3 regions of the Veillonella sp. 3913 genome follow, and region 1 is predicted to be linked to each of the others. Evidence: riboswitches for the same ligand, from Rfam matches in the RefSeq annotation. Region 1 holds a riboswitch; each other region holds the start of a gene.

Evidence for each region. A riboswitch is a leader RNA that binds a small molecule or an ion and turns the genes downstream of it on or off. The one in region 1 is predicted to bind thiamine pyrophosphate.
Region 2: it holds a riboswitch for thiamine pyrophosphate, as region 1 does, so the genes downstream of both, thiD (bifunctional hydroxymethylpyrimidine kinase/phosphomethylpyrimidine kinase) here and thiS (sulfur carrier protein ThiS) in region 1, are expected to answer to the same signal.
Region 3: it holds a riboswitch for thiamine pyrophosphate, as region 1 does, so the genes downstream of both, thiC (phosphomethylpyrimidine synthase ThiC) here and thiS (sulfur carrier protein ThiS) in region 1, are expected to answer to the same signal.

Annotation. Positions count from the first base shown of each region.
Region 1 is NZ_RQVF01000002.1:137,959-149,007, forward strand. Features, by position in the region: gene EO113_RS03785 (type I restriction-modification system subunit M) at 1-1,377, opposite strand, end outside; gene EO113_RS03790 (metal ABC transporter permease) at 1,470-2,273, opposite strand; gene EO113_RS03795 (metal ABC transporter ATP-binding protein) at 2,275-2,985, opposite strand; gene EO113_RS03800 (NlpC/P60 family protein) at 3,061-3,909, opposite strand; gene EO113_RS03805 (glycosyltransferase family 2 protein) at 3,932-4,870, opposite strand; gene EO113_RS03810 (thiamine phosphate synthase) at 4,902-5,729, opposite strand; gene thiH (2-iminoacetate synthase ThiH) at 5,716-6,855, opposite strand; gene EO113_RS03820 (thiazole synthase) at 6,929-7,720, opposite strand; gene thiF (sulfur carrier protein ThiS adenylyltransferase ThiF) at 7,731-8,306, opposite strand; gene thiS (sulfur carrier protein ThiS) at 8,307-8,498, opposite strand; TPP riboswitch at 8,773-8,872, opposite strand; gene EO113_RS03835 (coenzyme F420-0:L-glutamate ligase) at 8,923-9,579, opposite strand; gene EO113_RS03840 (hypothetical protein) at 9,590-10,129, opposite strand; gene murI (glutamate racemase) at 10,138-10,956, opposite strand; gene EO113_RS03850 (thioesterase family protein) at 10,960-11,049, opposite strand, start outside.
Region 2 is NZ_RQVF01000001.1:322,228-333,276, reverse strand. Features, by position in the region: gene EO113_RS01680 (DNA repair protein RecO) at 1-519, shown strand, start outside; gene cytX (putative hydroxymethylpyrimidine transporter CytX) at 652-1,845, opposite strand; TPP riboswitch at 1,989-2,096, opposite strand; TPP riboswitch at 2,277-2,373, shown strand; gene thiD (bifunctional hydroxymethylpyrimidine kinase/phosphomethylpyrimidine kinase) at 2,440-3,246, shown strand; gene thiE (thiamine phosphate synthase) at 3,353-4,024, shown strand; gene glyQ (glycine--tRNA ligase subunit alpha) at 4,403-5,278, shown strand; gene glyS (glycine--tRNA ligase subunit beta) at 5,280-7,313, shown strand; gene EO113_RS01650 (zinc metalloprotease HtpX) at 7,320-8,219, shown strand; gene rplS (50S ribosomal protein L19) at 8,342-8,683, shown strand; gene ylqF (ribosome biogenesis GTPase YlqF) at 8,934-9,827, shown strand; gene EO113_RS01635 (ribonuclease HII) at 9,814-10,617, shown strand; gene EO113_RS01630 (YraN family protein) at 10,882-11,049, shown strand, end outside.
Region 3 is NZ_RQVF01000001.1:154,508-165,556, forward strand. Features, by position in the region: gene trpB (tryptophan synthase subunit beta) at 1-575, shown strand, start outside; gene trpA (tryptophan synthase subunit alpha) at 568-1,353, shown strand; gene EO113_RS00720 (HutP family protein) at 1,624-2,043, shown strand; gene menB (1,4-dihydroxy-2-naphthoyl-CoA synthase) at 2,125-2,967, shown strand; gene menE (o-succinylbenzoate--CoA ligase) at 2,979-4,445, shown strand; gene EO113_RS00735 (PaaI family thioesterase) at 4,447-4,869, shown strand; gene trmD (tRNA (guanosine(37)-N1)-methyltransferase TrmD) at 4,978-5,808, shown strand; gene EO113_RS00745 (RNA methyltransferase) at 5,809-6,381, shown strand; gene EO113_RS00750 (YebC/PmpR family DNA-binding transcriptional regulator) at 6,391-7,122, shown strand; TPP riboswitch at 7,174-7,282, shown strand; gene thiC (phosphomethylpyrimidine synthase ThiC) at 7,360-8,664, shown strand; gene EO113_RS00760 (hypothetical protein) at 8,836-9,549, shown strand; gene EO113_RS00765 (hypothetical protein) at 9,551-10,243, shown strand; gene EO113_RS00770 (hypothetical protein) at 10,365-10,946, shown strand.

The DNA.
Region 1 (11,049 bases):
ATCAACAATTTTTGCAATATCTTTTTCTTGCAAAACATTATTCTTCCCTACTTTTACAAAGTTTTTAGATGCATCGATAATTTGTATTGGCTCTCCTAATGTGCGATTTTTCTTCAAGATGATAATACAAACTGGAATTCCTGTATTTGTAAATAAATTTCCTGGTAGTCCAATAATTGCATCTATTTGATTTTTATCTACTAACCGCTTACGAATCTCAGCCTCTGTACCGCCTCTGAACAATACCCCATGCGGCAAAACAATGGCCATCGTACCTTTTTGCCCCAAATGATATAACCCATGCATTAAATAAGCAAAGTCACCTTTTGAGCTAGGTGGTAAAACGCCAAAATCAGCAAATCTAGGGTCATTTACTTTCAAAGGGATATCTTCTCTAGAATTCCATTTTTTATCAGAATACGGTGGATTCATAACAACAATATCGAACTGAACCCCCTCATTAGGTCTTTCAGGATCTTCTGGCCAATCTTGTGCTAAGGTGTTACCGTTTTTGATTGTCATTTTTTCAGGACGAATACCATGTAATAACAGGTTCATACGTGTTAAATTGTATGTCTCAGTGTTAAATTCCTGTCCATAATAGTGCAAATCATCTTGCACCTCACGATTCAAATGTTTACGAACCGTCAACAATAACGAGGCTGACCCTACTGTAGGGTCATAAATAGATGGATTAGATTTATGAAACTCTGTAGACTTTGCCACAATTTGTGCCATGACCTCACTAACTTGTCTTGGTGTATAGAACTCGCCTGCTTTTTTTCCTGCATCCGAGGCAAACATACCTATTAAGTATTCATAAGTATCTCCTAATACATCCCCATTTTGTAGGCTAATCATATCTAAATCAGAAAATAAAGAGATTAAACTCTTAATATTTTTACTTCGCTTATTTAAATCCTCGCCTAACGCTGTATTGCTTACGTCAATAATTGATGATGCAAATAACCCTTTAAAGTCATTTACATCTTTTGTGCCTACAATTAATCTTTCAAATTCACTTAGACTATTGCTTACATCATCCACTTCAAAGGTATTATCTTCAATTTTTTGTAACCAACTTTGGTACAAACAGTTTGGCTGAATTACATAGCCTAAGGTAGTTTTGATATTTTCTATAAATATATCTTTATATTCATCATTTTCAAAACAGGCTGTGTATTCTTCTACTACCTTTTCTTGTGCTACTTCACCCAATTCTGCAAATTTTCTAAAATAGTCTAATGTTCTATCACTTAAAAATTTATAGAACATTAACCCTAACATATAATCTTTATATTTACTTGCATCCATTGAGCCGCGTAATTCATTTGCGCCTTCCCACAATATACGCTTTATTTCTTCCGATGTTTTCATTTTTATACTCCTTACGAAACTATTTCAGTATATATTCAGTATAGCATATAAGCAGCCTTACAGGCTGCTTATGTAAAGTTTATATATATTTGTTACCTACACTTAAACAAATTTACCAAAAACGTAATGACATAGAGTCCAATAGCTGTCAGCACAATGGTCCCCCCTGGTGCAAAGTCCAACCAAAAGGCGCTGCACAGTCCGCCGATGACGGATATTACAGAATAGACGGTAGCAATACCCCAAGTTTCTTTGAAGCCCCGTTTCCATAAATGAGCAGATGCAACAGGAACTATCATCAACGCACTGATCAATAGAATCCCTACTACGGTCATCCCCATGACAACTACAAGGGCTGTTAAGATGGCAAAAATCATATTCACACGATTCACATTGATACCTACAGTGCGAGCAATTTCCTCGTCAAAGGAGGTAAGCATTAAGGAGTGATACACAAATTTCATGATAATACCCACTACGACAGCTACCACACCGATACCATAAATATCTGTCATGGTTACCGTCAAGATACTACCAAATAAAAAGTTCAATAGTCCAGTGCTAGGCATTTTTACCATTGTAGAAAATACGATAGCCAGAGCTAAGCCTGCATAAAAGAATAATGCCATTATCATATCTGCGTATTGTTTTTGGTAGCGACGCACGAGTTCTATGCCCATGGCAGAAAGAACGGTCAATATAACAGCACCTAATGGAGGGTATACTTTCAGTAAAGATGCCCCCGTCACACCAGCAAAGGCAATATGTCCTAATCCATCACCGAGCATAGATTGCCGTTTAATGACAATGAACATACCAATTAGGGGGCACATGAGAGCCACGATGAGGCCCGCTAAAAAGGCACGTTGCATAAATGTATAGGATAAAATATCCATCTTAACCTCCTAAATGCCATGCTAAACGAGAGCCTTGATGACTTTCCATAAAGCCTTTACAAGGTCCATAGTAACAAGCATGTCCATCCACACATAAAATTGTATCTGCTACTTCCATAGCTTCTGTCACATCATGAGTGACCATAATAACAGTGATGTTTTCTTCTTTTAAAGATCGCAACACTTCGTATATTTTTTTGCTTGTTTCAAAGTCGATACCACTGGTTGGCTCATCTAGCAAAATATAGTTCGGTTTCCGTGCTAAGGCCTGTGCTAACATGACACGTTGTTGTTGACCACCGCTGAGTTCTCCAATACGGCGTTTCAAAAAATCTTGCATGCCCACCAATTCCAAAGCATCCAAGATGCGTCCTTTTCTATCTTCCTTCGGTACGTGAAATAAAGCGAGTCCCACTACCTCTTCTACGGTAGCTGGAAATTGGGCTGCATTCTTGTTATAAATTTGTGGCACTAAGTGAATGAGTCCTTTCATTTGTGCTTCTTTCGGACTAATGCCGTCTAAACAAAGATGTCCAGCTGTCGGTTCTAATAGTCCTGCTACCATACGAAGCCAGGTGGTTTTTCCAGATCCATTAGGTCCCACCACCAGTACAAACTCACCTTTGGGAATAGTGATTGTCATATTATGGATAACCGTCTGAGATCCATAGGAAAATTGTACATCTTGTATGTGAATGCCTGCGTGCGTCATAGTTAACTCCTTTATGTTTCTAGTTATCGCATATATGGCAAAAGCTGTAATGACATCATCATTACAGCTTGTGTATTATAGTACGCGTTTTGCCCCTACATAGCGTGGTCCCCAGTAGCTATCATCAATATCTGCTACGGCTACACCACTGCTAGATGTGGCACTGATGAATTGTCCATCGCCGATGTAAATACCAGAATGGGAAATCCCTGGTTCATAGGTTTCAAAGAACACTAAATCACCCGGTTGTAGATTACTTTTCTCTACTTTTTTACCCACTGTGTACTGTTCGTCAGCTTGACGTGGTAAATCGTAACCAATTTTTTGGAATACATAGCGAATATATCCCGAACAATCAAACCCTGCTGGTGTAGTGCCTCCAAATTTATAAGGCACTCCCGTAAACGTATTAGCATAGGTCAAAATCTCTTTCACATTGCCAGATATAGGTTGATGTCCAATCTCTAAGCCTTTATATGTTTTGCCTTTCTTTTTGAAAGTCAGCCCTTGTGGGGCAGAGCTTTTGTCTTTTTTATGCTTTAACGTAGATGTGATAGCTGTGGATTCTCTATTTGGATCAATATGGGCTAATAATTTAGCATCTTTTTCAGAAATTTCTTTTTTCTTTGACACTGTATTAGTTGTGGCTGGCAGTGGTTTACCCATCAACTTTTTATAGGTCACTGCTCCCAATATTCCGTCCACTGTTAATCCATTATCTTTTTGGAACAATCTAACAGCCCACTTTGTGTTTGCATCATATTCGCTAGTTTCCCTAGCTTTATAACCAGCAGCGATGAGTTTCTTTTGAATACCAAGAATTTCATTGCCTGTATCACCATATTGGTAAGCTCCTTGTACACTAGTACCTAAAAAACCTACTAATAGAGCGACTGCCAGGTATTGTTTCTTTTTACTCGTCATAGGACTCCTCTCTTATATACTATTATTTGTCTTGTATGTGACAGTTTATGGCGTCTTTCACCCAATATAACGGTCGTTGTTTGACTTCTTCAAAAATTCGTCCCACATATTCTCCGATGATACCAATGCCTACCAATTGTACGCCACCTAGGAAGAAGATAGCCACCCCTAAGGTAGACCAACCACTGATAACATTGTCAGAGAAGAAGTGAACAAACAATATGTGTCCGATCATAATCAGGCTTAATAGTCCGCATAGCAAGCCGATATATAAGGCTAAACGCAAAGGTACTCTAGAAAATGCTGTAATGCCGTCTAAAGCAAAGCGCATCATTTTTTTTACACTAAATTTAGAAGTCCCTGCAAAGCGTGGGGGTGCCACGAAGTGAAATTCATGTTGTACGAATCCCAAGTCGCCTACAATGCCCCGCAAAAATCTACCATGTTCACGGAAGTTTTTCAATGTTTCTAAGGATTTTCGATTCATCAAACGAAAATCGGAACCACCTTCCACGATAGGAACATTGGCTAATTTATTAAGCACTTTGTAATAGTATTTCGAGGTAAAAGCTTTTGCCCAACTAGCATCTTCTGTGGAATCGCGAATGGTACGTACTACATCTGCACCTGCTTCCCAATGTTTGACTATTTCTGGAATCAATTCTGGTGGATGTTGCATATCTCCATCCATAGTGATTACCGCATCACCTTGGGCGTAATCTAATCCACAGGTCAAGGCTAATTGATGACCGAAGTTTCTTGCCAATAACAGCACTTTTACTTTTGGATCTTGATTACCAATATATCGTAGCATGCCTGCACTATCATCACTGGACCCATCATCGACGAAAATAATTTCATGGTCATAGTCAAGTGTTTGCAATACATCTTTGACTGTAGTATAAAATTTTTGAATATTATCTTCCTCATTAAATACGGGAACAACAATTGACAGTAACATAGCTCCTCCTTATGATCTTTACCTATCTATTTTACAGGATTGAGACTTGTTTTGCAAACTCCATGAAATCAGACATAATAGCTACGCCAGTGAAAGAATGTTGCAAACACGTTTGGTAATTGTGCTCGTGGATACCTCCCAAAGCAATACCTTGTACTTGTGGGTAATGAGTCTGAATTTGTTTCAACAGCTCCTTTCCCCTCTTAACGCCAATGCCAGGGTGTCCTGTTTTGCATGGTGTGGGAAAGATGGGACTGATTAAGACGTACTCCAAATTAGGGATTCCTAGGGAGGCTAACAACTTGATGTCATCTTCGTTGTGGACGGTACTCCACATAGTTATGTCCTGAAAATGTTGTTGCAAGGTAATCCATAGTTCTTCTTGTTCAGATTTCCAATGTCGTATTAGATTAGTGGGCATATGTATTCGTTTCGCTTTTGCCAAAACTACTCCTAATTGTTCTCGATTCGTAATAACCTTGCCATGGTATACCACGGTACTACCTATGGTATCGCAGAGTTGGAGATACTCCTCAAAGGGTAAATCAGTATCACGGCACAGGGTATACAGACTACTGTGATTTCTCATCCAGTTGTCTGGTTCAGCACTATCTGCCCTTGCACCAGGCAATTTAGTACTATGAAGATTCGCTTTTACTGTAGATCTATATGCTCTACGTATATTATACGGTAAACTACTTTCTTCTGTATGATTAATACAATGCTTGCCATACTTTTGTAGTCTTTCTATCCCTCTAGACAGTGCTGCACCATATGTTACTAAACTTATGTCATCTTTCAGTAGCTGGCGATTTGTAATCAACACTAAGGTATCTATAGATGGGTTATTTTTCTTCATAGAGCACATCGATATAATCACTCATCACCACTTGCATTCCTAAGGCTTTCACATCTTCCATGGCTTCTGCTACAGTTCTACTGTCAGCAATTTCAAATTGTGCATCCCCTTCTTCTTGTTTCTTTTCTTCTGAGGAATGTTCACCAATGCCTGTGCTGACACCTGCTGAAAGTTTCGTCGCTGCTAATGGTAGGACCCCGTTACGGAACCTGGCTGTTTCTCTAGTGGAAATCGTAATATTTGCATAGGGTAGGAATAAGCGATATGCCAAGATGACTTGCAATAATTGAGCTTCTCCTACGTCCCCTGCATTGATGGTATCATCATTGACGATAGGCCGCAGGCGTGGACAGGAAATACTAATTTCTCCATGAGGATACGCACGTTGTAGCATATGGGCATGCAAAGCAGTGGCAAAGGCATCTTTTCTGAAATCATCCAATCCCAATAAGGCTGCTAACCCTACTCCACGCATTCCTCCTCGTAAAGCTCGTTCTTGCGTTTCAAGTCGATAGGGAAATACGCTTTTATTTCCTAACAAATGTAATGTTTTATAGTTTTCCCAATTATAGGTTTCTTGGAATACGGTCACATAATCACAACCGCATTCTCGTAGGTACGCATAATCGTCTACATTGGCAGGGTAAATTTCTACGCCTACTACTTTGAAATATTTTTTTGCTAATTCACAGGCACGCCCAATGTAAGAAATAGGGCTATGACGTTCACTTTCCCCAGTCAAAATTAAAATATCCTGTAATCCTGTTTTGGCAATATTTTTTAACTCTTCTTCAATACCTGCTTCATCTAACTTCGCCCGATGGATCTGATTTTTACAGTTGAAGCCACAATACACGCATAGGTTATCGCAATAGTTTGAAATATATAACGGTGTAAATAAATACACAGAATTGCCAAAGTATCGTGTTCGTACGGCCTTTGCTTTTTCCGCTAGTTCTTCCAAAAATGGTTCTGCTGCAGGAGATAATAAAATTTTCAATCCTTCTACATCAATGGTATCTTCTTGCAATACACGGCGCACATCATCTGCTGTGTATCGATCGTATGTATATTGCTCACGTTCTCGCAATACCGTTTCTAAAATGGGACTTTCAATTTGATCCATGTGGGGGCGATACTTCCAACATGGATCATCTATATGGTATCTGGTGGTACTAGACATGGCTATTCCTTTCCTATTATCTCAAAAATCCAGTCAACGGAGATGAAGCGCTACCACCGGTTTCAAGAGTAGGCCCTAATTTTGACAAATATGCCAACCGTCCTGCTTGGATGGCTAAACCAAATGCTTTCGCCATACCTCGAATATGACCCGCAGAAGCTACGGCTGTATTTGCCATGATCGCAGCTACGCCCATTTCCATAGCTTCTGCTGCTTGGGATGGAGCACCAATACCAGCATCTACAATGATAGGCAAATCAATTTCATTCACTAAAATTTTGATAAATTCCTTTGTCTGCAATCCACGATTAGATCCAATTGGCGCCGCTAAAGGCATCACCGCAGCGGCTCCAGCATTCACCAAATCACGAGCCACTTCTAAGTCTGGATACATGTATGGCATAACGATGAATCCTTCTTTTGCTAATATTTCTGTAGCCTTAATGGTCTCCCCATTATGTGGCAATAAATATTTTGAATCTTTCATAATTTCTACTTTTACAAAATCTCCACAACCTGTAGCTCGGGATAATCTTGCTATACGCACCGCTTCTTCAGCATCTCGAGCGCCACTCGTATTAGGGATTAAGATAGTATCCTTTGGGATAGCATCTAGGATATTTTCCACTTCTCCACCTACCGCACGACGTAGGGCTAAGGTAATCATTTCTGCACCCGCTTCTTCTAGGACAGCCTCGATTAAGTCGATAGAAAATTTTCCAGACCCCAAGATAAATCGAGAATGTAATGTATGTCCCCCTAAGGTCCATGTATCTTGTGTTTCCATATCTTTTACTGAACGTGTCATAGGTTCCTCCTTAATCAATATCTTCTCCGTGTAATAATTGAATGACGGCATTTGCCATATGTCCGGCGCACACCATGACACGAGCCGCAGTAATTTTTCCGATAGAATCGATATCACTCACACCATCACCACATAGATACCAACGATGGTGTCTCCGTTCACGGCGGATACCATTACTATCCCCCCAACCTGCCATACCGGAACAGCCAACTAATAAAGGCTCTGCAGGATGGGTCAAAATCACTTCTGTCATCCACGCTTTTGTGACAGCCTTGTCCACTGCTTCTACGACCATGTCATAGCCATCGATTAATTCAGATAATCTTTCTGGTGTAAGGCATTCATTATGAACGATGACTTCACAGTTTGGATTCATCCGATTGAGATGGCCTTTCATAGCCCCTACTTTTAAAACTCCTACATCATTCACCTCATAATATTGACGACCTAAGTTACTTTCATCCACAACGTCGAAGTCTACGATTTCTAACTGACCAATTCCAGCACGGCACAATGCCACTGCCACATGAGAACCAACACCGCCTACACCGATGAGCAGAACTTTTTTATCTTGTAAAGATACCATTTAGCCACCTCCTACAAAGGTTACTACTTCCATTGTGTCTGCAGGACTCACACGAGTCGATTCCCAGTCTGCTTTAGAAAGAATCTTCCCATTATATTCCACTACGATGCGATCCATTCGAAACGCTAAGGCTGCCAGTACTTCTTGCACTGTTTGCCCCTCATAATGATAGGTTGCTCCATTTACTTTCATCATATCCTCCTAACTATAGCGTATGCTATATACCTATTTCAAACTAGTATCATACCAATTATCCGTCATGGCTCCTTCACCACATACTAGTATAAAAAAACAGCACGAAAAACCATACCCGCGGTGGTATGCCCCTTCATGCTGTAGCACTCTATCGTCTCACTATTCTGTTCCACTTGTGCATCCATTTCGATGTACCTCTATTCTGTACCTCTATACGATATACCATCCTATGAAAGACACAAAAAAAGGACATCCTGTTGGATGTCCTCAGTATGACGAATCAAACTTATCCTACGTTGGCATTATCCAAATCAGGTTATGGGTCAAAACTTTCGTTTACTCTCAGCCATTAGGCTCCCCAAAGTTCTCTTTCAGTATACGCTGATACGACTCAATTTGCAAGCCGAAGTATCAACAATTTTTATCGTCTCCGTGCAGACACAGAGGCATAATTTTTAATCACAACGATAGGTGTCATTTGGCTATCATTGCCAAATGGATTATCGATTAAAATTTGCGCAATTTGCTGCGGTTTCAATCCACGACTATGCCCTAAGATAGCCGCTCGTTTTAAATCATTCACGTCCGCTACACAAGCTCCATAGGCTCCTGTGGCTTTCATGATAGCATCGGCTACTGCATGTGGTTGTTTTGGTCCATATACAATGCATTTATCAAACGGAGGCATAGTCCCTGTCACATCATCTGTTAAGGATGCGGTCCGTGCCATTTGATAGAACACGCCAGATTTTTTAAACACTTTAGCTACGGCTCCACAGAGGAAGGCAAACATCATTTTCCATTCCCCTTCTTTATCCATAGCTGCTTGCATACCATACACAGATGCCATAGATCCATCCGGATGAATAAAGCGATTTAAAAATTTAGCTTGCCAAGATACTTTTAAATCTTCTGGTCGTGTAAACTCCCCTTGCGTGATAGCCACGACGGATTCTGCTACGCACACAATATCTTCTGGTCCAATATAAGGGCCTGCAAATTCTACGATAGCCTCAACGATATCATCTTTGTTCGTTAAAATGCGCGTAGGGATTGGTAAAAGTTCTAATTCAGCCATGATATACCTCCTATTTACGCATTGCTACTTCTAACTCTTCTGCAGTTAGAGTAATTCTAGTTTTTGAAATACGGTATGCCTCACGGCCTACTACTTGATGGTAGATATCGATAGGCATGTCCGGGAATCCCACTAAGTCTTTACGAATGTTACCACTATTAGCCGTCATCACTAGACGCAAACGAATGGTACTTCCTTGTCGTTGCTTATAGACTAACGCTTCCCAATAACCATCATGACGTTCTGCCTTTGCATCGGTTAACCACGATTGAATTCGCACATTGTCAAATTGTTCTTGTGGTAATAAATGACGAGGGAACATATCCATGATGGTTCCGTATTGTTTGCCTCTGTTCACGAATGGAATATCCGTAGATAACACTACTTGATCAAAACTAATGTCTTCTACCACAAATGGAGTGCGACGTTTCACCATGATCACAATGTCTTCATTGCCTTGGCGCCATGCAAATATGCGGTAGGCAATATAAATGATAGCAATGATACAGGCTATCCACACTAGGGTATCTATTAATGTGTAAATATACATAATTCCTCCTATAGAGTAATGAGCTTAGCTTCTAAGCTAGTATCCTTGAAAATATCTTGTACGATAGACGTTACTCGATCCGCATGGCTAGTAACACAAACTTGTATAGAGCCTTTCCTACCTGATGTCTGCTCCAAATCTTCTCCGTACAAAATAGCTCCTACAGCATCAGATGTTTCCCACGCAGGGTCTACAAAGCAAATTTGTTCTTTAGCCAACTCACGCAATATGGGTTCTACTAAAGGATAGTGGGTACATCCTAAAATGGCCACTTCCACATTTGCCTCTACCAAAGGCTGTACATATTCTTTTGCACAATGTCGTAAAACTGCATCATCTAAATGACCTTCTTCAATACAGGCCGCCAAATCTTTACAGCCTTGTTCTACCACTTTCACATGAGGTTTTAAGCTATGTACCGCATCCATATGTTTATGACTATTAATAGTCGCGACGGTAGCCATAATGCCTAAAGGTCCTTTACGTTTCTGTTTGACTTTGATACGCAGAGCATCATGAATCCCCTGGGCCATCCCCACAATAGGTACATCAAATTGTTTGGATAGTTTGTCCAAGGCTACCACAGAAAATGTATTGCATGCGATCACTATAAATTTCACTGGTTGGGCCACTAAAAACTCTGCAATTTTCGTAGCAATGCCTTCAATTTCCTCAATCGGCCTATTGCCTACTGGATTGTTTGCACTATCTCCAACATAAATAAAATCTTCTTCCGGAAATTCTTGTGCTAGCACAGATAATACAGACAATCCACCGATTCCAGAGTCGAATACTCCAATAGGTAATTCCTTCTGTATGGGCGTCATTCCCTACTCCTCCTCTGCTACGGCTTTCATGGGTTTAAAAAATACATCTGGCAAGCGAATAATTTTACCTGTTTCTTTAGCAGTAAACACATT
Region 2 (11,049 bases), on a different contig from region 1:
TATTTGACAGTAGCACCTAACGGAGACATGTACGATATTATCCAGATAGATGGAATTTCTACACGTGATTATGAAAGTTTAGAAGATATTTCCTATGCTACTTTTAGCGGTGAACTGGTAAGTGCTTTGTTTGAAAAAGGTAAATTAGACCGCAGTGTATATACGAACATGAGCCGATTTTTACAATCTATACAGGATAAACCTATTCGCTTAGGCTCTATTGTGCTGGGGTGGCATATGTTAAGTCTAGCGGGATTTGTGCCACAAGGGCAACATTGTGAAGACCCTGAGGTAATGGCAAGTCTTTGCGATGAAATCTATGAAGCCTGTCAGTATGTAGTGAAACAAGAGCTACAACAAGGGATAACAATGCTTTTGAACTATGATTGGATTCCTACAAAGCCTTTACGTCTTACTGCGAATCAATGGGATCAATTAGAAATTCTATTGCGAAAACTTTTGACATATCAACTAGGATATACATTGCATAGCATTGAGTTTTTAGAGACGATGATATAATTAATATATTAAAATGAAAACAGGAGCTACCTTTCATAGAAGGAATGCTCCTGTTTTGATTTGTGAAGTTATTGTAAAGTGTATAATGAAATAATGAGTGCTTATATACGCACTAAATAGTATAGTAAGCGGTTATATTTCTTTTTTCTTTTTAGAAATTAGGCTAATGATATAGGCCGTTGCAATGGTTGCTAATGCTGTTCCTACGATAGTAGATAGGCTAGCCCCTAAGAATGGGTTGCTGTCAAGGAATTGATGGTACATATAAGTACCAGATGCCCAACAAATGATGTATAGGGTAGGACCATGGTCAAGGCGCGGACATTTGCGCAAAAAGAAATAGTGAGTTAATAAAATAGCAATCATTGGGGCAAACACGGATCCAATCATATATAAGAAAGGGATGATATTATCCATTGGATAGATGGATGCACCGATGGTACCGATGATCGTAACGATAATACCGATAGTACGACCAGAATATTTAGTCTGCAAACTTTCAGAGGAAATACCAGCAGATAAGGCATCCATAAAAGTAGTTGTGACAGTAGAGAATACGATGATAATTAACCCACCAAATCCTAAACCAGCATGAAGAAGAACCTTTGCAATGTTGCTTTCATTTGTAAAAAGGGCCGCAGCGAGGCCTAATACATACATGACAGAACTAGTTACGCCGTATACGATGGCACTAGATGCAGTACCTGCCACAGGGTTCTTGGATAATCGAGTATAATCACTAATCAATGGTAGCCAAGACAACGGCATAGCGATGGATAATTCCAAGGCCGCTGTAAAAGTCATTTCATCAGTGATGATTCCTTGGCTGTGAATGGAACTTTCTTGTAACAAGCTAATCAACAAATAGATGCAGAGGATACCTAAGCCGTAGCCCATGATGCTGTTGATATACCCCATGTTACGGATACCAATGAAGAGCCATACAATGATGAGGGCCCCGATAATGAAAGTCCACGCAGTGAATGGTAGATTCCATAACTCTACGGCACCAAGAGCACCGTCATAAATCATAATACCGGTCCAACCAATCAGTTGTAGAACGTTTAAAATAGAAAATAATTTCATGCCCCCATTGCCAAAGACAGTGGATACAGTTTGCATAGAACTCATGTGTTCACGAGCGCCGATGAGTCCTGCACCAAATAATAACAAGCAGCCGATGACGTGACCGATGATGATGGCTAATAGGCCATCGGAAAATCCTAGGGGCGCAAAATAGGTGCCCGTCATAATTTCCGCAATGGAAAGAGCGGCGCCGAACCAAATGAGGGATAACCGCGATGATGAAAGTTTTGAATCACTCATGAATACTCCTAACTATGCCAGTAGGAACAAAAAAGACTAATCTGAAACGATTAGCCTGTAGATGATAGATATTCTTAAGATACCTAGTATTGCAAACAGGAACCATGTGGTAATGTGTCCTTATGTGTTTGTATAGGTACTACAAAAATATACTAATATATCCCTACGTTGGCATTATCCAAATCAGGTTATGGGTTAGTAGCACATAGCCACTTCTCAGCCCACTTTAGTGAGCACCCCTTACAGATGTATTATACGAATTGAATGATACTACGTCAATAGCAATATATAGGTGAATGTAATGTATCATATGAAATATATAGGATATATGAATGTCTATATTGAGAGGAAATCTCTTATAGTGAAAGTAGCTTAGCTGTAATTTATTGTATTGCATTAGAGTATATTTCATGTTATAACTAAATTAATAGAAGAACCACTAGGGGTGCTTATGCTGAGATTGATGAGTGTCAAAACCCTAGACCTGAACCAGATAATGCTGGCGTAGGAAAGTGGATGGCATCGAATACTAGACATTGTATAAGAACCGTCCAAAGGATTGGTTCTTTTTTGTTACTAGTAAAGGAGATACCTATGAAATTACATAGAGCATTAACGATTGCAGGAACGGATCCAACAGGTGGTGCAGGGGTGATGGCAGACTTAAAAAGCTTTCAAAGTCGTCACGTCTATGGCATGGCTGTCATTACATCAGTAGTAGCGCAAAATACGAGAGGTGTGACACAAATTGCTCACATGGACCTTTCTATGATTGAAGCACAATTGCAAGCCGTATTTACAGATATTGTGCCAGAAGCAGTGAAAACGGGTATGTTAGCTACAGCAGAGATGATGGAACTAATTGGAACTTACCTAGATTCTAAAGTACCCTATGTGTTAGACCCTGTGATGATTGCCACTAGTGGGGACCGTCTTATCTCAGATGAAGCTGTGAAAGCCTTACAAAGCAAATTGATTCCGAAAGCGACCTTGATTTCACCGAACCGTAGTGAAGCCGAAGTACTAGCAGATATGAAAATTGATACGGTAGAAGCTTTGCATACAGCAGGGATTCGCATTTTACAAGAATTAGGCCCTCAAGCGGTAATCATCAAAGGTGGTCACATTGGAGATGAGGCTACAGATTACTTGTTTACAAAAGATACCATGTCCATGCGTCGCTCTTGGACAAGTCCTAAATATGACACAGTACACACCCATGGCACAGGTTGTACATTCTCTGCTGTTATAACAGCAGAACTAGCTAAAGGGAAATCCTTGGAAGATGCCATTACCATTGGTAAAGAATATATCCGATTAGCTATCTTGCATAATCCAGGGTTGGGCACAGGCAATGGACCAGTGAATCATATGGCCTATGGAGATGAATATTCTGAATAATCTACCCAAGTCTATGAGTATGATACAAGCCATATCGAATAGTTTGAGTGTCGTGGTATACTATAAGTAATCTGTTTTGGTTGTTATATAAGAAACGAGGATTATTTTGAAACATCATGATATAGATACAGTACGCTCCATGATGGGGTTGTACTTCATTTGTGGAACACCGAATACGAAGGATATTCACAAGACCCTTACAGAAGCTTGTAAAGGGGGTATTACTTGCTTTCAACTTCGTGAAAAAGGAGAAGGTGCTTTAGTAGGTGACGAAAAAGAACAGTTGGCACGGGAGTTACAGAAAATTTGCAAAGAATATGGAGTTCCTTTCATCATCAATGATGATGTAAAATTAGCTGAAAAGATAGGTGCTGATGGTGTTCATGTGGGGCAAGACGATATGGACCTTGAAGAAGTACGCAAACGATTGCCTCACGCTCTTGTGGGTACGTCTATTAACTCTGTAGAAGAGTTGGAGAACACAAAGTTGGACTATGTGGATTATATCGGTGTAGGTCCTATGTATGAAACAAGCACAAAAAAAGATGCCAAAACTGTGCGAGGGCCCGAATTAATTTTAGCTTTACGTGCTCATAACCCGACAATTCCAATGGTGGCTATTGGTGGCATTAATCGAGATAACTTTGATGATGTCTTAGCGGAACCAGTGGACGGTATTGCGGTGATCTCAGCCATCACAGAAATGGAAGACGTCGAATATGAAACTGCCATGTGGATAGAGAACATGGAATGGTGTAAGATGTTCTTGGAAAAATAATATACAGAACATATTCCTAGACTATTGTGGAATAGGGGGATAGTAAAAGTAATTAAGAACTTACATCGCTGATTAAGAGGATACACCTTGACACTAATCCCTTTTATCCATACAATAGTATATATACATAAGTGATGAAGCAGAGGAGTATACTCCCTTTAGCGAGTGAGGATGGTGAAAGCTCACAATTGAGTAGAAGGCGCTGTGGAGCATGAGCAGGAACGTTGTACCATACTAGGTATGGACAATTAGTAAAGGCTATTTTTTAAAAGAGGGCATTAGCCAATTAGGGTGGAACCGCGGGTATATCTCGTCCCTGTAGCGATTTTCGTTGCAGGGACTTTTTTTATTCCCTGTAAAACATAAGGAGGAATGGAAATGACATTTCAAGAGATGATTTTTACACTCCAAAACTTCTGGGGTGAACAAGGTTGTATTTTACAACAACCATATGACATTGAAAAAGGGGCAGGTACGATGAACCCTGCTACGTTCTTACATGCATTGGGACCAGAACCATGGTCTGTATGTTATGTAGAACCATCCCGTCGTCCAGCAGACGGTCGTTATGGTGACAATCCGAACCGTTTATTTCAACATCATCAATTCCAAGTGATTATTAAACCTTCTCCAGACAATATTCAAGAATTATACTTGCAAAGTTTGGCTGCTCTTGGCATTCATGCAGAAGATCATGATATCCGTTTCGTAGAAGATAACTGGGAATCTCCAACATTAGGCGCTTGGGGTCTTGGTTGGGAAGTTTGGTTAGACGGCATGGAAGTAACGCAGTTTACCTATTTCCAACAAGTAGGATCTATCGATGTAAAACCAGTATCTGTAGAAATCACATATGGTTTAGAACGTTTGGCTATGTACATTCAAGGCGTAGAAAATGTGTATGACTTACAATGGAACGAACAATACACATATGGCGATGTATGGCATGCAAACGAAGTAGAACAATCTACGTACAGCTTTGAATTAGCAGATACAGATATGTTGTTCAAATTGTTCGACATGTACGAAGCAGAGGCTACACGTGTATGTCAATTAGGTTTTGTGTTGCCGGCCTACGATTATGTGTTGAAATGTTCCCATACATTTAACTTGCTAGATGCACGCGGTGCTATTTCTATTTCTGAAAGAACAGCTTTTATCGGTCGTGTTCGTAACATGGCTCGTATTTGTGCACAAAACTATTTGGCGAAACGAGAAGAACTTGGTTTCCCATTGTTGAAAGGAGATAAATAAGATGGCTAAGGATTTACTCTTTGAAATTGGGGCAGAAGAAATTCCTGCAGGATTTTTGCCAAATATTATCAAACAATTAGGTGAATTAGCAACAGCAGCTTTGGCGGAACGTCACATTCCACATGGTGCTGTGAAAGTGTATGCTACACCTCGCCGCGTTGCATTACTCATCAATGACGTAGCAGAACGTGGTGAAGATGTTCACGAAACTCATAAAGGTCCATCTGTATCCATTGCCTATGATGCTGATGGAAATGCTACAAAAGCAGCTATCGGTTTTGCTCGTGGTAAAGGATTAGATGTATCTGAATTGAAAGTAGTAGATGGATATATCTTTGCTGATACAACGACAGCTGGTTTAGATACAAAAGAAGTCTTATCTGACATATTACCATCCTTGATTACAGGTTTAAGTTTCCCTAAATCCATGCATTGGGGCGATTTAGAAGAACGTTTCGTTCGCCCAGTACGTTGGTTAGTGGCATTATTTGGTCAAGACGTAGTACCAGTGACATTTGCTAATGTAACAAGTACAAATGTAAGCCGTGGACATCGTTTCTTAGGTGAATCTGAGTTGACTATTGGAGAACCAAAAGACTATGTAGATACATTGAATAAAAACTTCATTATGATCGACCAAGACGTTCGCCGTGAAACAATCCGTAAACAATTAACAGAATTAGCAGCCACTAAAGGGGCTACTGTGGTGTGGGATGAAGATTTATTAGACGAAGTTACATTCCTAGTAGAATATCCAACAGCTCTTTGTGGTACTTTTGATGAAAGCTATTTAGCGTTACCATCAGACTGTATTATTACACCAATGAAAGACCATCAACGCTATTTCCCAATGGTGGACGGCAAAGGTAAATTACTTCCTATGTTTTTAACTGTTCGTAACGGGGATAGCAAATCTTTGGATGTGGTGGCAGCTGGTAATGAACGAGTACTTCGCGCTCGTTTAGACGATGCGAAGTTCTTCTTTAATGAAGACCGTAAAACACCATTAGCAGGCCGGTATGAAGCATTGACAAAAATTGTCTTCCAAGAAGGTTTGGGCAATTTAAAAGATAAAACAGAACGTCTGTTAACATTAGGTACTGCCTTAGCAAAAGAAGTAGGTTTTGCAGATACAGCTACCTTAGAACGTGCTACACACCTTGCTAAAACAGACTTAACGACAGGTATGGTGAGTGAATTTACTGAATTGCAAGGTATTATGGGTAAAGAATATGCTTTACTAGATGGCGAAACACCAGCTGTAGGAGAGGCTATTTTTGAACAATACTTGCCTCGTTTTGCAGGGGATATCTTGCCAAGTACCGATGCAGGTCGTATTTTGAGTATCGTAGATAAAGTAGATACCATTGTAGCTACTTTCAGCCGTGGTTTAATCCCTACAGGCTCCCAAGATCCATATGCATTGCGTCGTCAAACAATCGGTATCATCAACATCTTGATGGATAGCAAATGGTCTTTATCCATGCGTCCAATCTGGGTAAAAGCAATGGAATTATTAGGCGTGGCTAGTGAAAAACAAGAAGAATTACTAGGTCAATTAGAAAACTTCTTCATCCTTCGTCTGAAAAATATCTTGTTAGAACAAGGTATGCCATATCAAGTGGTAGATATCGTATTGAGCCAAGAGACTGTCACAGTTGCCCTAGCAGAAGGTTTAGGACAAGCCTTAACAGCAAACCGTATTGATGAAAACGAACCATTAATGCAGGCTTACACACGTATTTTTAATATGGTAAAAGATGTGACTTTCACAGGCGTTGACGAATCCTTGTTAAAAGAAGATTCTGAACAAGCCTTGTACAAAGCGGCATTACCGGTATATACAACAAATCGCAAGGCCTTAGAAGTTGGGGACTATGTGAAAGCTGTAAGTTTGGCAGAATCCTTGGTGCCATATATTGAAACATTCTTTGAACATGTTATGGTTATGGATAAAGACGAAGCAGTGAAGCAAAATCGTCTTCAATTATTACGTATGACTTACGAAGTAAGTAACTTAGGTAAATTGAAATAAGATCTTATGATTGTTACAGTACTAACATTTTTTGCGAATGTATTCATCATGGGTAGCATTGTGTATATGTACCAAGTCATCTTTGGTCCTATTGATCATCCTTTTCTGATGAAAGCGATGGACCTCTTTCATGTGCGTATTAACCTGGAAAATATTAGCTATGCCGTAGCAGGTACATCTGTGTTACTTGTGGCGGCACTAGCGCAAATTCCTTGGTTTCATCGCATTACCATGTGGCTCTATGGGGGACGTCGTCCTATAGGGCAAGAAGTAGAGATTCTACAGATGATTCAGAAGGATATACAAAACCATACTGGTATCGATATGTCGCAATTCGACTGGTTTATCAAAAATGATGATTCTATCAATGCTTTTGCAATGGGGCATAATCGAATTTGTATTAATACGGGGGCTATCATACAGTTGCCATATGATGAATTATTGGGCATAGTGGCTCACGAAATGGGACATATTCATCATAAAGATGGGGCCTACGGATTTTCTTGTTTCTATATGAACTATTTGGGACAAATGTGCATTCGTGTGTACGAACTATTTGCGCGTGTCATATTATGGATTCAATATTTGCGACTACCGATAATTACATTCATTGTGCAAATCTTCTACCTTTGCGTGGTATTGCAGATACTTTTCATGCAGTGGGTTATTAAAGCGCCTTTGATCATTATTGACTTATTCACAGGTAGACGAGCCGAATATCGGGCAGATAAATATGCTTATGAAATCGGCTTAGGCGCTGAACTCCATAATGCATTGATTACCTTACGCAACTATACAGTTGAAACTGGTGAAAGTGGGCTCATTAGCAAACTCTATAGCACACATCCAGCTACAGAAAAACGTATCGAACGATTGCGACAATATGTAGAGGGGAAGATAAAATAAATTTTACATTTCCCTCTTGCATAAAAACTTTTATTTATGATAGAATAGTACTGTTAATTTGAGATGGTCCTCTGCTTATAAGGTGTAAGTAATGAACGTCTGCAAAATAGGAGGAAAAAATCGTGAATATTATTGATGTATTAGAAAAAGAACAGCTTCGCTCTGACATTCCTGAGTTCCGCGCTGGTGATACTGTAAAAGTACACGTAAAAGTTGTGGAAGGTAGCCGTGAACGTATTCAGGTTTTCGAAGGTTTAGTAATCAACCGTCAAGGTGGTTCCGTTCGTGAAACTTTCACAGTTCGTCGTATCGCTTCTGGCGTTGGTGTTGAACGTGTATTCCCACTTCACAGCCCACGTCTAGCAAAAATCGAAGTAACTCGTCGCGGTATCGTTCGTCGTGCTAAATTGTACTACTTACGTAACCTTACTGGTAAAGCTGCTCGTATTCGCGAAAAACGCTAATTTAAAAGGGTTAGCCATGAGACGTAAGTCTATGGCTAGCCTTTTTTTATTTCCTTTAGAAACTGCTAAATAGTAGGGCATATTAGTTATGAAATCCTAGATGAGAGTTTGCTACTTGATAGTCAATTTTATATACTTTCATAAAATGTAGATAGTTTGATAGTAGTATGTCATAAAAGATATTAAATTAGCAGAAAAAAATAACCGTAAAATGAGCATATGATATAGATAATAGACGAATAGGTGAAGTATGAGTCAAGAAATTTTTCCGATCGTGCAGTGGTTCCCAGGTCATATGGCAAAAGCCACTCGCATGATTACGGAACATAAAAAGAAAGTTGATGTGGTTATCGAATTACTAGATGCACGTATTCCTCGCAGTAGTGCGAATCCAGTTATTCGCGAGTTGATAGGCGATAAGCCACATGTAGTGATTTTAAATAAATGCGATTTGGCAAATCCAAAAGCTACAAAAGAATGGATTGAATTTTTCAAAAACGAAGGTATTCATGCTATTGCTATTGATTCTAAAAATGGCAAAGGCAATAAACAGTTGGTGAAAACTGTAGAATCCTTAGCCCAACCCATCATCGATCGTTGGATAAAAAAAGGAATCAAAGGTCGTACAGTACGTACTATGATTCTAGGGATACCCAATGTAGGTAAATCTACACTAATTAATAAACTAGCTGGATCAGCAGCAACAAGAACTGCTAATAAACCGGGTCATACTCGTGGTCAACAATGGGTGAAAGTAGGTAAAAATCTAGAATTATTAGATACGCCAGGTGTATTATGGCCTAAGTTTGAAGACCAACGAGCAGCAGCTCGGTTAGCGATGACAGGAGCTATTTCCGACGATGTGTATGATTTAGATTCTGTTATCAAGCAGTTGTTGGCATATTTAGAAGAGCATGAACCGACATTATTGCATGAGCGTTATAAATTGACGGAAGAAGAGCGTACATCCGTAGATACCATGTTAGAGGCTATTGGTCGTCGTCGTGGTTGTTTGGTAAGCGGTGGCGTCGTGGATTATGACAAGGTGCGCCGTGTGATTTTGACGGATTATAGAAATAACAAATTGGGATACATTACCTTTGATGGCGTCGATGAGGAGCCGTACTATGTTGACGAAGAGTGAGTTTCAGGAACTTAAAGTTAAAGATATTAAAAATCTATTGCAAGGTGAATGCCCTTTTGATTATGTACAATGGGCATTAGAAGATTCTCGTGAATCCGTGAAACACGCAGCTGGTGTGTATTTACGAAAGCAGAAAAAAGTCTTAGAGGAGCAACAGCGTTTGGAAGCCATGTACACCTATGAAGAAAGTTTTTATGAAGAAGGAAAATTTTTAGTGGCTGGTGTAGATGAAGTGGGTAGAGGTCCTATTGCAGGTCCTGTGACAGTAGCAGCGGTTATCTTACCACCTCATTGCAAGCTAGTAGGGTTGAACGATTCCAAAAAACTAACGCCAGAAAAACGAGATACCTTATTTGATCAAATCATGGAGGTAGCAGTAGCGGTACACTGTGTGTCCTATGAGGCAGAAGTCATTGATACACTCAATATTTATGAGGCTACACGACAAGCTATGTATGAGGCGATTCATAATTTACCAGTACAGGCAGAGGCTGTATTATCGGATGCGATGAAATTACCAGATTTAGAGGTACCTGTAGAATCTTTGATTAAAGGAGACTCTAAAAGTGCATCTATTGCGGCTGCTTCCATTGTAGCAAAGGTAACACGGGACCGCTTCATGGAATCTATGGACGAAGAGTATCCAGGATTTGGGTTTGCGATCCATAAAGGATATTATACAGATGTACATAAGCAGGCCATAAAAGACCTTGGCATTACGCCATTACATCGTCATAGTTTTGAACCTATCAAATCGATTGTGGCAGGTAAGCCTGTAGAAGAAATCTAAGTATTAGTATATCATTTAGGTTATACATGCTTAGGATACCTATAAAGATATCTCTGCCCATAGCGATTCCATTGTTTGAAAATGATTATAATATAATATTACTTATAAAAGCATTCTTATAGAGTATTCTATGAGAATGCTTTTTTGAATATCGATAATTGTATATGGATTATAACACTCTTAGTAGAGTACCCTCCTAACAGTGTGGGTTGTACGGTTTACATTCTTTCATAATGAAAGTAATGTAGAACTAAGGAGGTGCCTATGAACCATATTGAATTAGGAAGATACGGTGAAGACCTAGCTACCAACTATTTAAAAAGCCAAGGCTATGATGTATTGGAACGAAATATACGCTATCGATTTGGTGAAGTAGATATTATCGCTAAAAAAGAAAATATGCTCATTGTAGTAGAGGTGAAAACAAGACGG
Region 3 (11,049 bases), on a different contig from region 1:
CCATTATCAGTCGGGAAGCAAGAGCTCAAATTTTAGAAAAAGAAGGTAAATTACCTGCTGCCGTATTAGCTTGTGTTGGTGGCGGTAGTAATGCCATTGGTATGTTCTATCACTTCATTCCGGATGAAGACGTACAACTCATCGGTTGTGAAGCGGCTGGCAAAGGAGTTGATACAGAAGAACATGCAGCGACCATGACAAAAGGTACAGTAGGTATTTTCCATGGTATGAAATCTTACTTCTGTCAAAATTCCTATGGACAAATTGCACCTGTATTTTCTATTTCAGCAGGTTTAGATTATCCAGGAATAGGTCCAGAACATGCCTATTTACATGACAGTGGCCGTGCTCAATATGTGCCCATAACAGACCATGAGGCAGTGGATGCTTTTGAATATCTGTCTCGTATGGAGGGCATTATTCCAGCTATTGAAAGTGCTCATGCTGTAGCTCATGCTATGCAATTGGCACCTACGTTAAGTCCTGATGAAAGTATCATCATTTGCTTATCCGGACGTGGTGATAAGGACGTAGCAGCTATGGCAAGATACAGAGGGGTGAACTTACATGAATAAGATAACAATAGCAGAGGCTTTCAGCAAGAAAGCATTTATCCCTTTTATTACAGCTGGTGACCAAGGGATTGATACCACAGAGAAATACATTCGTACTATGGCGAAGGCGGGAGCCAGTTTGATTGAAATTGGCATTCCTTTTTCAGATCCTGTTGCAGAAGGTCCTGTCATTCAAGATGCTAGTGAGCGTGCCCTATCTACAGGCATCACGACAGATGATATCTTTGATATGGTAAAACGTTTACGCACCGGTACAGAGGCGCTGACAATTCCTCTAGTGTTCATGACCTACCTGAACCCTATCTATGTGTACGGTGTTGAAAGTTTCATGAAACGTTGCGAAGAAGTGGGAGTCCAAGGGGTTATCGTACCGGATTGTCCATTTGAGGAAAAACAGGAATTAGCGCACCAAGCAAAGGCTCATGGCGTATCCGTGATTTCCTTAATAGCCCCTACGTCGGAACAACGTATCAAAGACATTGCGACAGACGCAGAAGGTTTCGTGTACTGTGTATCTTCTCTTGGTGTGACAGGCATGCGCAGTGATATCAAAACAGATATTGCTAGCATTGTGCAACAAATCCGTCAATATACAGACATTCCCGTAGCCGTAGGGTTTGGCATTTCCACACCTGACCAAGCGAAGGCGATGGCAAATGTCTCTGATGGTGCCATCGTAGGTAGTGCTATTGTGAAACAAATTGGAGAGTGGGGCCCTAAGGGGGAAGAAAAACTTTATGAATATGTTCGTTCCATGGTAAATGCTGTAGGTAACTAACAGTAATGTATTTTAAGGTAACGTATATGTATTACAGGGTTACTTGGTGATACTATCCTTTATATCCAATTCTGTTATTTACGATGCCTTTTGAATAGCTGTGCAAGAAGTGTATCTTGTGCAGCTATTTTGTTTGTTTAATATCTACAAGAGAAGGAGTGCTTGTCCATAAAATATATAATCTAAACACTAGTAAAAATAATATGGAAACATGACTTCATATACGGTATACTTAAGAATATATAAAGTTCTTAACAGGAGACATAGGGTATGGAAAAAACAAGTATTGGCGTTGGGCGTGCTGCATTGCATGTGGCTATCTCTGAAAGTCGTGCCGAAGAGATGGCATTACGGAAAGAGTTTGAAGCACTAGGGATTCGTAGTTGCGCCGTAGATTTTGGTGGAACTTTCACAGAGATTATTCCTAAAATCATTGAACGAGCTGTGGTAGCAGCGGATCGACAAGAGTTGATTCAAGATAATCATGTTAGCAAAGGTGCTGTAGTAGGTGCTACGGCACAAGCCTTAGAACAACTTAAAAATAAATGTGTAGGCCTTAATGTAGGAGGAAAAGTAGGTATTGCACGAAGCCAAGAACATCTAAGTGTAGCGATTTATTTGGGCGTAGGTGTATTACATTTAGATGAAATTGCTGTGGCTATGGCACATCGTGCTGTACCAAATCTGTAGAAGTGCTATAAATTTATTACTAGATTTGATATAATATTCTTTAGAGTTTATAGACAATAGCTAATCATTTTGGAGGTAACTATGAGTCAATTCGAGTGGAAAGTATTAGATCGTAATTACGAAGATGTAATTTATGAAACATATAATGGGATTGCTAAAATTACAATTAATCGTCCAGAAGTGCGTAATGCATTCCGTCCCAAAACAGTGATGGAATTAATCGATGCGTTTACCATTGCTCGTGAAGATGCAAAAGTGGGCGTTATCATCTTGACTGGTGCTAATCATGGTCAAGGAGAAGATAAAGAAGCATTCTGTTCTGGTGGGGACCAACGTGTTCGTGGAGATGGCGGTTATGTTGGGGATGACAAGATTCCTCGTCTAAACGTGTTGGATTTGCAACATTTAATCCGTATTACTCCAAAACCTGTTATTGCTATGGTTAATGGTTTTGCTATTGGTGGTGGTCATGTATTACACATCGTATGCGACCTTTCTATTGCCTCTGAAAATGCAAAATTCGGTCAAACAGGTCCTCGTGTAGGTTCCTTTGATGCTGGTTATGGCGCTGGATACTTAGCGCGTTTAGTAGGCCATAAAAAAGCTCGTGAAATCTGGTTCTTATGCCGTCAATATTCTGCAAAAGAAGCCTTAGATATGGGTCTTGTGAATACAGTAGTGCCATTTGATCAATTAGAAGCAGAAACAGTAAAATGGTGTGAAGAAATTCTTCAATTATCTCCAATGGCACTTCGTTTCTTGAAAGCTTCCTTCAATGCGGATACAGATGGTTTAGCTGGGTTACAACAATTTGCAGGGGATGCGACTTTATTGTTCTATACAACTGATGAAGGTAAAGAAGGTCGCGATGCATTTAAAGAAAAACGTAAACCTAATTTCAAACAGTTCCCTAAATTCCCTTAATGGATTAGGCTATGAAGTGGTTATATGAACGAGCACACACCCATAGAGATAGGCTTTTCTTAAATGAATATTCTTATGGTGATGTGTTTACTCTAACAATAGCTACAGCAAAACGACTCGCTCCTCATCTTCGAGGGGAGAGTCGTATTGCTTTATGGGCAGAAAATTCAGTATCCATGGCGATACACCTATTTGCTCTTTCTGCATTGGGTATAGAAACAGTGTTGCTGAATACGAACCTGACTGAACGAGAAGTAACTGAACAGCTGGAAAGTACAGGAGTCCGTACCTTGTTAATGTCAGAAAAAATGGCACAGGTATGGCGTGCACAGAAGGGAGCTTGTGACATAGAGATCACAGATGTTTCTACTTGTGAGCATAGCCATAATCAAGTGGACCGACAGGATTTGTGCTTTTCTACATGTATAGACACTAATTTCAAGGCTATTTCTCCTATGCATAATGACGAAAATCTAGGCTGGAATCCATCTGATGAAAAAGTGTTTTGTATTATCAACACTAGTGCTACAACAGGCAAATTCAAATCAGTCCCTGTGCGATGGTTGCAGATTGAGGCTCATGTGAAAGCTTCTGCGAATGTGCTTGGTGTGGAGAAAGAGGATAATTGGCTTGTAGTACTTCCTATGTTCCATGTCAGCGGCTTATCTATTATTTTGCGTACTTTATATAATGGCACAAGAACAACAATTCGTGAGAAGTTCTCGGAACAAGTCGTACTAGAGGAATTGAAAACAAAAGAAGTCACCATGGTATCTTTGGTGCCCACAGTGTTACAACGCATAGTAGAACGGATACAAGCACCCGCTTTACGGGCTATCTTGCTAGGTGGCGAGTTCATTCCTATGCCACTGTTACAAGAGTGCGTACAACGAAATTTACCAGTCTATAAGACATACGGCATGTCAGAAACTTTTGCTCAAAGTACTACCTTTAGTATACAGGAGTATCCGAATAAATTAGCCTCTGTAGGTTATCCTTTACAGGGTGTTAGTATTGAAATTCGCAATCCTGATGAAGAAGGAGTAGGAGAAGTGTGGCTTTCATCCCCGATGCTGATGAAAGGATACCTTAATAAAGAACCTATTAAAGGAGCTTTTAATACAGATGATATTGGTTACGTAGATGAAGATGGATTTTTATATCTTTTGAACCGTAGAAAGGATATCATCATTTCTGGGGGCGAGAATATTTACCCTAAGGAAATCGAAGATGTCTTATATGGAATGAACGGTATTTTAGAATGTGCAGTTATCCCAGTATCAGATCCTAAATGGGGGCAAGTACCTGTATTATGCGTGGTAACAAACCATTCCGAAGAAGATATATCAGAATATCTACTCAGTCGTTTAGCGAAGTATAAAGTACCGAAACGAATGATATATTTTGATGCATTACCTAAAAATAGTATGGGAAAAATATTGCGACAAGACTTGATTCACACAGTAGAAAGGACATAGTATGAAGGAAACCTCTTTATTAGAACAATTACAGATAGAGACATTTCACTGTACTGAACAGGCCTTTCAAAGTACTATGAAGCTTTCATCGTTTCATGCACAACCCTTTGGATTCGTTAACGGTGGCGTGTATTTAGCCTATGGAGAAGCATTAGCAGGCATGGCATCTAATGCTATATTGGCACAAGAATCAACATCGAGCAATAAAAGCGTGGACTTAGATTCGTCTGAACAAAAAGTAGCTGTAGGTCAATCGATAACGGCTAATCATGTGAAACCGAAACGATGTGAAGGATATGTCGTAGCACGTGGTCAATTATTACACAAAGGTGGTCGAAATCATGTATGGATGATTAATATCTTTGATGAAACAGATCGATTATTATCTCATATGACGGTGACAAATAGTATTATAAATATATAGTTAGAGCACCTAGCAATCTCGATAGTTATGATACATATACATTATAAGACTTACCTTGACCTGTAAAATAGTTGTTTGTAGGATATATAGAAAGGAGGTGCATAGTCCATGAAAATAGATATTATATCGCTATTCCCAGAGTTTTTTGATGCCTTTTTTACACATTCCATCATCAAACGTGCCTTACAGGCAAATCGATTAGAAATGAAAGTGACAAATCCACGAGAATTTTCTCATAGCAAGCATGGTCAAGTGGACGATACTCCTTATGGAGGTGGCGCTGGCATGCTCATGAAAGCACCTCCTCTCTTTGAGGCTGTAGAGCATGTGTTGCAGATTCCCATAGAAGAACATCGTTGTACAAAGGAGAGTCACAAACGCCATGTTGTGTTTATGGGGCCTACAGGGAGACCATTTACACAAGAAAAAGCAAGGGAATTGGCCACCTATGATCAACTTGTCATTGTCTGTGGACACTATGAAGGGGTAGATTACCGGGTAGAAGAACACTTAGTGGATGAAACTATATCCATTGGAGATTATGTATTAACGGGCGGTGAATTACCAGCTATGGTAGTAGCCGATGCAGTGGCGCGCATGATTCCCGGTGTCTTAGGCGCTACCTCAGGAGCCATAGAGGATTCCTTTTACTATCCTTTATTGGAATGTCCACAATATACGAAACCCCAAGAATACAGAGGTATGATGGTGCCAGATATATTATTAAGTGGTCATCATAAAAATATTGAGCAGTGGCGATTAGAAGAGTCATTGAAACGGACTGCTTTACTGAGAAATGATTTGTTGCAACGAGAATTAACTGTAGATGAAATTAAGGCTCTAAAAAGAGTACTAGACAGAGTGGATTCTGAAGAGGAACAACAAGTACTTTCAAAATTGATAGGACAGTCTACTTTCACAGAGGAAAAGAGGAAATAAATGGCGAATTTATATATCGGCCTCGTTCATTATCCCATTATGAATAAACATGGTGAGGTGATCACGACGGCCATCACGAACTACGATATCCATGATATTGCCAGAGCATCTACAACTTACGATGTGGAACGGTATTTCATCATTCACAATGTACCTAGCCAACGTGAATTGGCAGAAACTGTAATGAGTCATTGGAAAACGGGATTTGGCAGTACTTATAATCCGGATAGAAAAGATGCTTTCAAACATGTGGAACTTGTCAATTCCATTCGACAAGCCATCGATATGGTGAGGGAATTAGAAGGACAGACGCCAATCGTGTGTACTACGGATGCACGAACCTATGATAATACCATTACCTATGCATCGCTCCGTAAATCACTTGAAAGTGAGAGCCGTCCTGTGGTAGTATTATTTGGAACGGGGTATGGTATGACGAAAGAAACAATGGAAGATTTCGATTATATCTTAGAACCCATCTATGGACATGGTGAGTACAATCACCTTTCAGTTCGTAGTGCCGTATCAATTATATTAGACCGCTTGCGAGGCGAAGCGTGGTGGAATAAATAGGAGGACACAATGTCAGGACATTCTAAATGGTCAAATATTAAACATAGAAAAGGTAAAAATGATGCGTTAAAAGCAAAAATTACCACAAAAATTAGTCGTGAAATTACAGTGGCTGTAAAAGCTGGTGGTACAGATCCAACCGGTAATATGCGCTTGAAGTTGGCGTTGCAAAAAGCTCGTGAAAATAACATTCCTAAGGATAATATTCAACGTGCCATCGATAAAGGTGCCGGTGCTGGTGATGCGAACAACTACGAAGAAATTACCTATGAAGGATACGGCCCAGGCGGTGCTGCCATCCTTGTAGAAGTGATGACAGATAACCGTAACCGTGCAGCTGCTGATGTCCGTCATGCCTTCTCCAAACGTGGTGGTAACTTAGGTGAAAGTGGATCTGTTAACTGGATGTTTAAACGCAAAGGTGTATTCGTGATTCCCCAAGAAGGCAATGATGAAGAAACATTGACATTATTGGCTCTTGACGCTGGCGCTGAAGACATCAAAGTAGAAGACGATGTATTCGTTATCTACACATTGCCAGATGATTACGATGCCGTAGAAGCTGCCCTAGCAGAAGCATCCATCGCTACAGATATGGCACAAATCACAATGGTTCCAGATACTAATATGGAATTAACCGGTGATGACGCAGTGAATATGCAACGAGTACTAGACATGCTGGAAGACTTGGACGATGTACAAGATGTGTATCATAATGCCATCATGGATGAGGAAGAATAATTTTCTATAAAATTCCACCATTCCATGATATACTATAAGTAAGTAAATATTTTAGATTTGCAAGGGAGCCTATGTAATAGGCTGAGAAAGGACTATGAAGTACCTGACCTTTTGACCTGATCGGGATCATGCCCGCGTAGGAAGCACGCTGACATATGTGGGTATCGATATAATGTCGATACCTTTTTGTGTATAGAGTACCCATAATAGGCTCCTTTGTAATGAAAGGAGCTTTTTATGTTTTACACACAAATGCAAGCAGCCCAAAAAGGCATTGTTACCGACGCGATGAAAGTGGTAGCAGAAAAAGAAAACATGGATGTTGAAGTATTACGAGAGTTAGTGGCAAAAGGACATGTAACAATTCCTTGCAACAAGCATCATACATCTTTACAACCAGAAGGAATCGGGCAGAAGTTGCGCACAAAAATTAATGTGAACTTAGGAACATCTAAAGATTGTACAGACTACGAAGAAGAAATGAAAAAAGTTCATCATGCAGTGGCATTAGGTGCTGAATCTATTATGGACTTGTCTACGCATGGGGATACAAAAGTGTTTCGCCGGCTGTTGACAAAGGAATGTCCTGTTATGATTGGCACCGTGCCAATCTATGATAGCGTTATTCATCATCAGAAGGATTTAGGTGAATTGACTGCAGAGGACTTTATTTCTACTATCCGTCTTCATGCAGAAGATGGTGTAGACTTTGTTACCTTACACTGTGGGATTACACAACACACAGTGGAGCAAATTAAACGTCATAAACGAAAACTAAACATCGTGAGCCGTGGAGGTAGTTTAGTCTTTGCTTGGATGTCCATGACTGGTCAAGAGAATCCGTTCTATGAATACTATGATGAAATCTTGGACATTTGTGCAGAATATGACATGACCATTTCTCTTGGCGATGCATGCCGTCCTGGTTGCTTGGCTGATGCTACAGATATCTGTCAAATCGAGGAACTCGTTCGACTTGGGGAATTAACAAAACGAGCTCGTGAACGTGGAGTACAAGTGTTGGTGGAAGGTCCAGGTCATGTGCCATTAAATCAAGTACAAGCCAATATGGAAGTACAACAAACAATCTGCGATGGGGCACCGTTCTATGTGTTAGGACCATTAGTAACAGATATTGCACCAGGCTATGACCATATTACAGCGGCCATCGGTGGTGCCGTGGCAGCCATGCATGGGGCAGCCTTCCTTTGCTATGTAACACCAGCGGAACACTTAGCCTTACCTGACGAAAACGATGTGAAAGAAGGCATTATGGCTTTCAAAATTGCTGCGCATGCCGCAGACATTGCAAAAGGGATTCCGAATGCACGAGATCGCGATGACCGTATGGCAGAGGCGCGCCAAAAACTCGATTGGGAAGCACAATATGCAGTAGCACTAGATCCTGAAAAAGCTCGTCGCATCCGTGAAAGCCGTGCCCCAGAAGAGGGGCATAAAGAAGCTTGTAGTATGTGCGGAAAATTCTGCGCCGTACGGAGCATCAACAAAGCCTTAGAGGGAGAGAAAATTGATATATTATAAATAAGAGATAAAACAGCCAACTCTTTTTTGGAGTTGGTTGTTTTGTTGTATAGATAAATTGATTATAGCAATGCAATTGATGTATTATATAGATAGTAAATATGTTTTTATGTAATGCAACTAGTGCATTTACATAAGAGTACCATTTGAGAAGATTGTTTTTTGAGGTGCATGATGAAACAATGGAAACTATTGGCACTGGGATGCGCACTATTAGTGCTAACTGGTTGTGCAAGTATGGACTCTACTATACAAGTAGATAGTGACTTTAGCGGGAAATGGGAGGCGCAATTGCATACTCCTGAACCTTTAAGTAAAACGGATTTAGAAGCTGGGTTTGACGACAGTCTAAATAAAATTATTTATGACCGTAAGCATATAGGTGATGAAACATTTGAGGAAAAACAAAATAAAGAGAAAGAGGCTTTGAAACAGTTTAGTGCAAAACATATTAAGGTAGAGGCTGTTGATGAAGCTGGTAAGGCTTTGAATAATCAAACAGATGCTAAGTCTGAATATTGGAAAATTAAAGCTTCTTTTTCAGATGAAAGTGAATTAACTAACAGTTATAGAATTATTTATGGTGTCATAGATAGACCTGAAGCGCTACATGTTATCTATCCTTATGGTGAAGAAAATAATGCATATATGTTTTTTATGGGAAAATCCTATGGAACAACAACTATTACAGTAGATGGTGATATTAAAACCGATTTCAAAACTGATGGAGTTGTAAATGGTAATACAATTACTTTTGAAAAAGATAAAAATATTCGATTTGTGTTTCTAAAAGCATCTCATACTATTAGAAATGTAATGATTGGATTGGTAGGATTAGGTGTAGTGCTTGCTGCCTTTATGATTTGGCGAAAACGAGGTCAATAGAATGAATATTAAGAAATGTATGCTAATTATACTGGGCATAATGATGATGGGATTAGCTTTCATAGGGTGCACATCTGATACAGCAATCAGAGACAATCCCGATTTGTCGGGTACATGGTATCATTATAACCCTCCTTATGAAGACAACGGCTATAATGGTGGGATTGTTTATAAAATAACGTTTGAAAAGGTAAGTGACCATGTATATAAAATGACTGAATCTAAGTTTTATATGCGTAATGTATATGCGAAACATCAGCTGGTAAACGAAAGAGAATATGGTACTGATCATGCAAGAATTACGAAATTAGATATTGCAAAGGGACCAAATAAAAATGGAGTAGTACCTATCTATGACGACGTTTATGAATGGGTGCCTTATTATGATGAAATAAAAGAAGATATGTTAATGACAGTCAGAGATGGTAAAGCTTATGATGCTGCGTTTGGCGCTACCCACACAATTAAGAAAGAAAATGGTAAGTTGATGCTTGTCAGTGGTAACGATGACAACTCTATTATGTATAAAACGGACGACTCTTTCTTTACATTTGCTAACGAACAAGAGGCGGCCAATATCAAAAAGAAAGTAGACATCGATAATGCTAAGAGTCCTAATGAAGCATATCAAATACGGAATATCACTTTCACTGTGAAAGAAAGTGATAAAAAAGTGTATGCTCATTCTAATTAGGAGTACAACCAGTATGATATATCCATATGCTTAAATATCATACAATGCTTGCTATTGCATATATGTATAGAGTATGATAGAGATGTCATTATAGTTATTTTTTATAAGTGTGAGGTGTGCTATGAGAAAAAGAACAGCAATCGCTCTTGTATTAGCTAGCGTATTTGCCGTGAATGCAGGTACTGCTACAGTAGAAGCTAGTTGGTTAAGTAAAACGTTGAAGAAATTAGATAATGCTTTGGGAGTTCCTGATAGTAATACGCAGGTGACAAAACAGAGTGATGGATATTTACATTTACCACAAGCAGGAGAACGATGGATTCTGATTTCTGAAAATAAATACTATAAAACATACCTGGATAGAACTAAAGTATATGCAAGAGGTGAAGCTCAGGATCGAGTTGTTAGAGGTGTTTTTAAGCGAGAATTTACACCTTTGGGATCTCAATGGTTAGGTGGATTTGGAGAGATCAAACCAGATGTAGTAACAGTAGAATATTACTCGAATGAATATTATGTAAATTCAGTGTCTTTTCATAATTATGGAACGTATTCTATACCAACTTCTTATTATGACGTTCATGGTAACTTAATTTACAGAAATGGTAGTATAGAACGTAAATACTATGGTAATTATATCCCGGACTCCGAAGAAGAACATATTAAAGATAGACTCTTCCATATGTTCGGTTGGGATTACTAATCGTATGTTATCACTTTGTTCTTGTAAATATTAACTTAATGCAAGGATATATTGATATAAAGCAAGGTTCCCCTTGCTTTCACTCAACAGTTTGTGCTATACT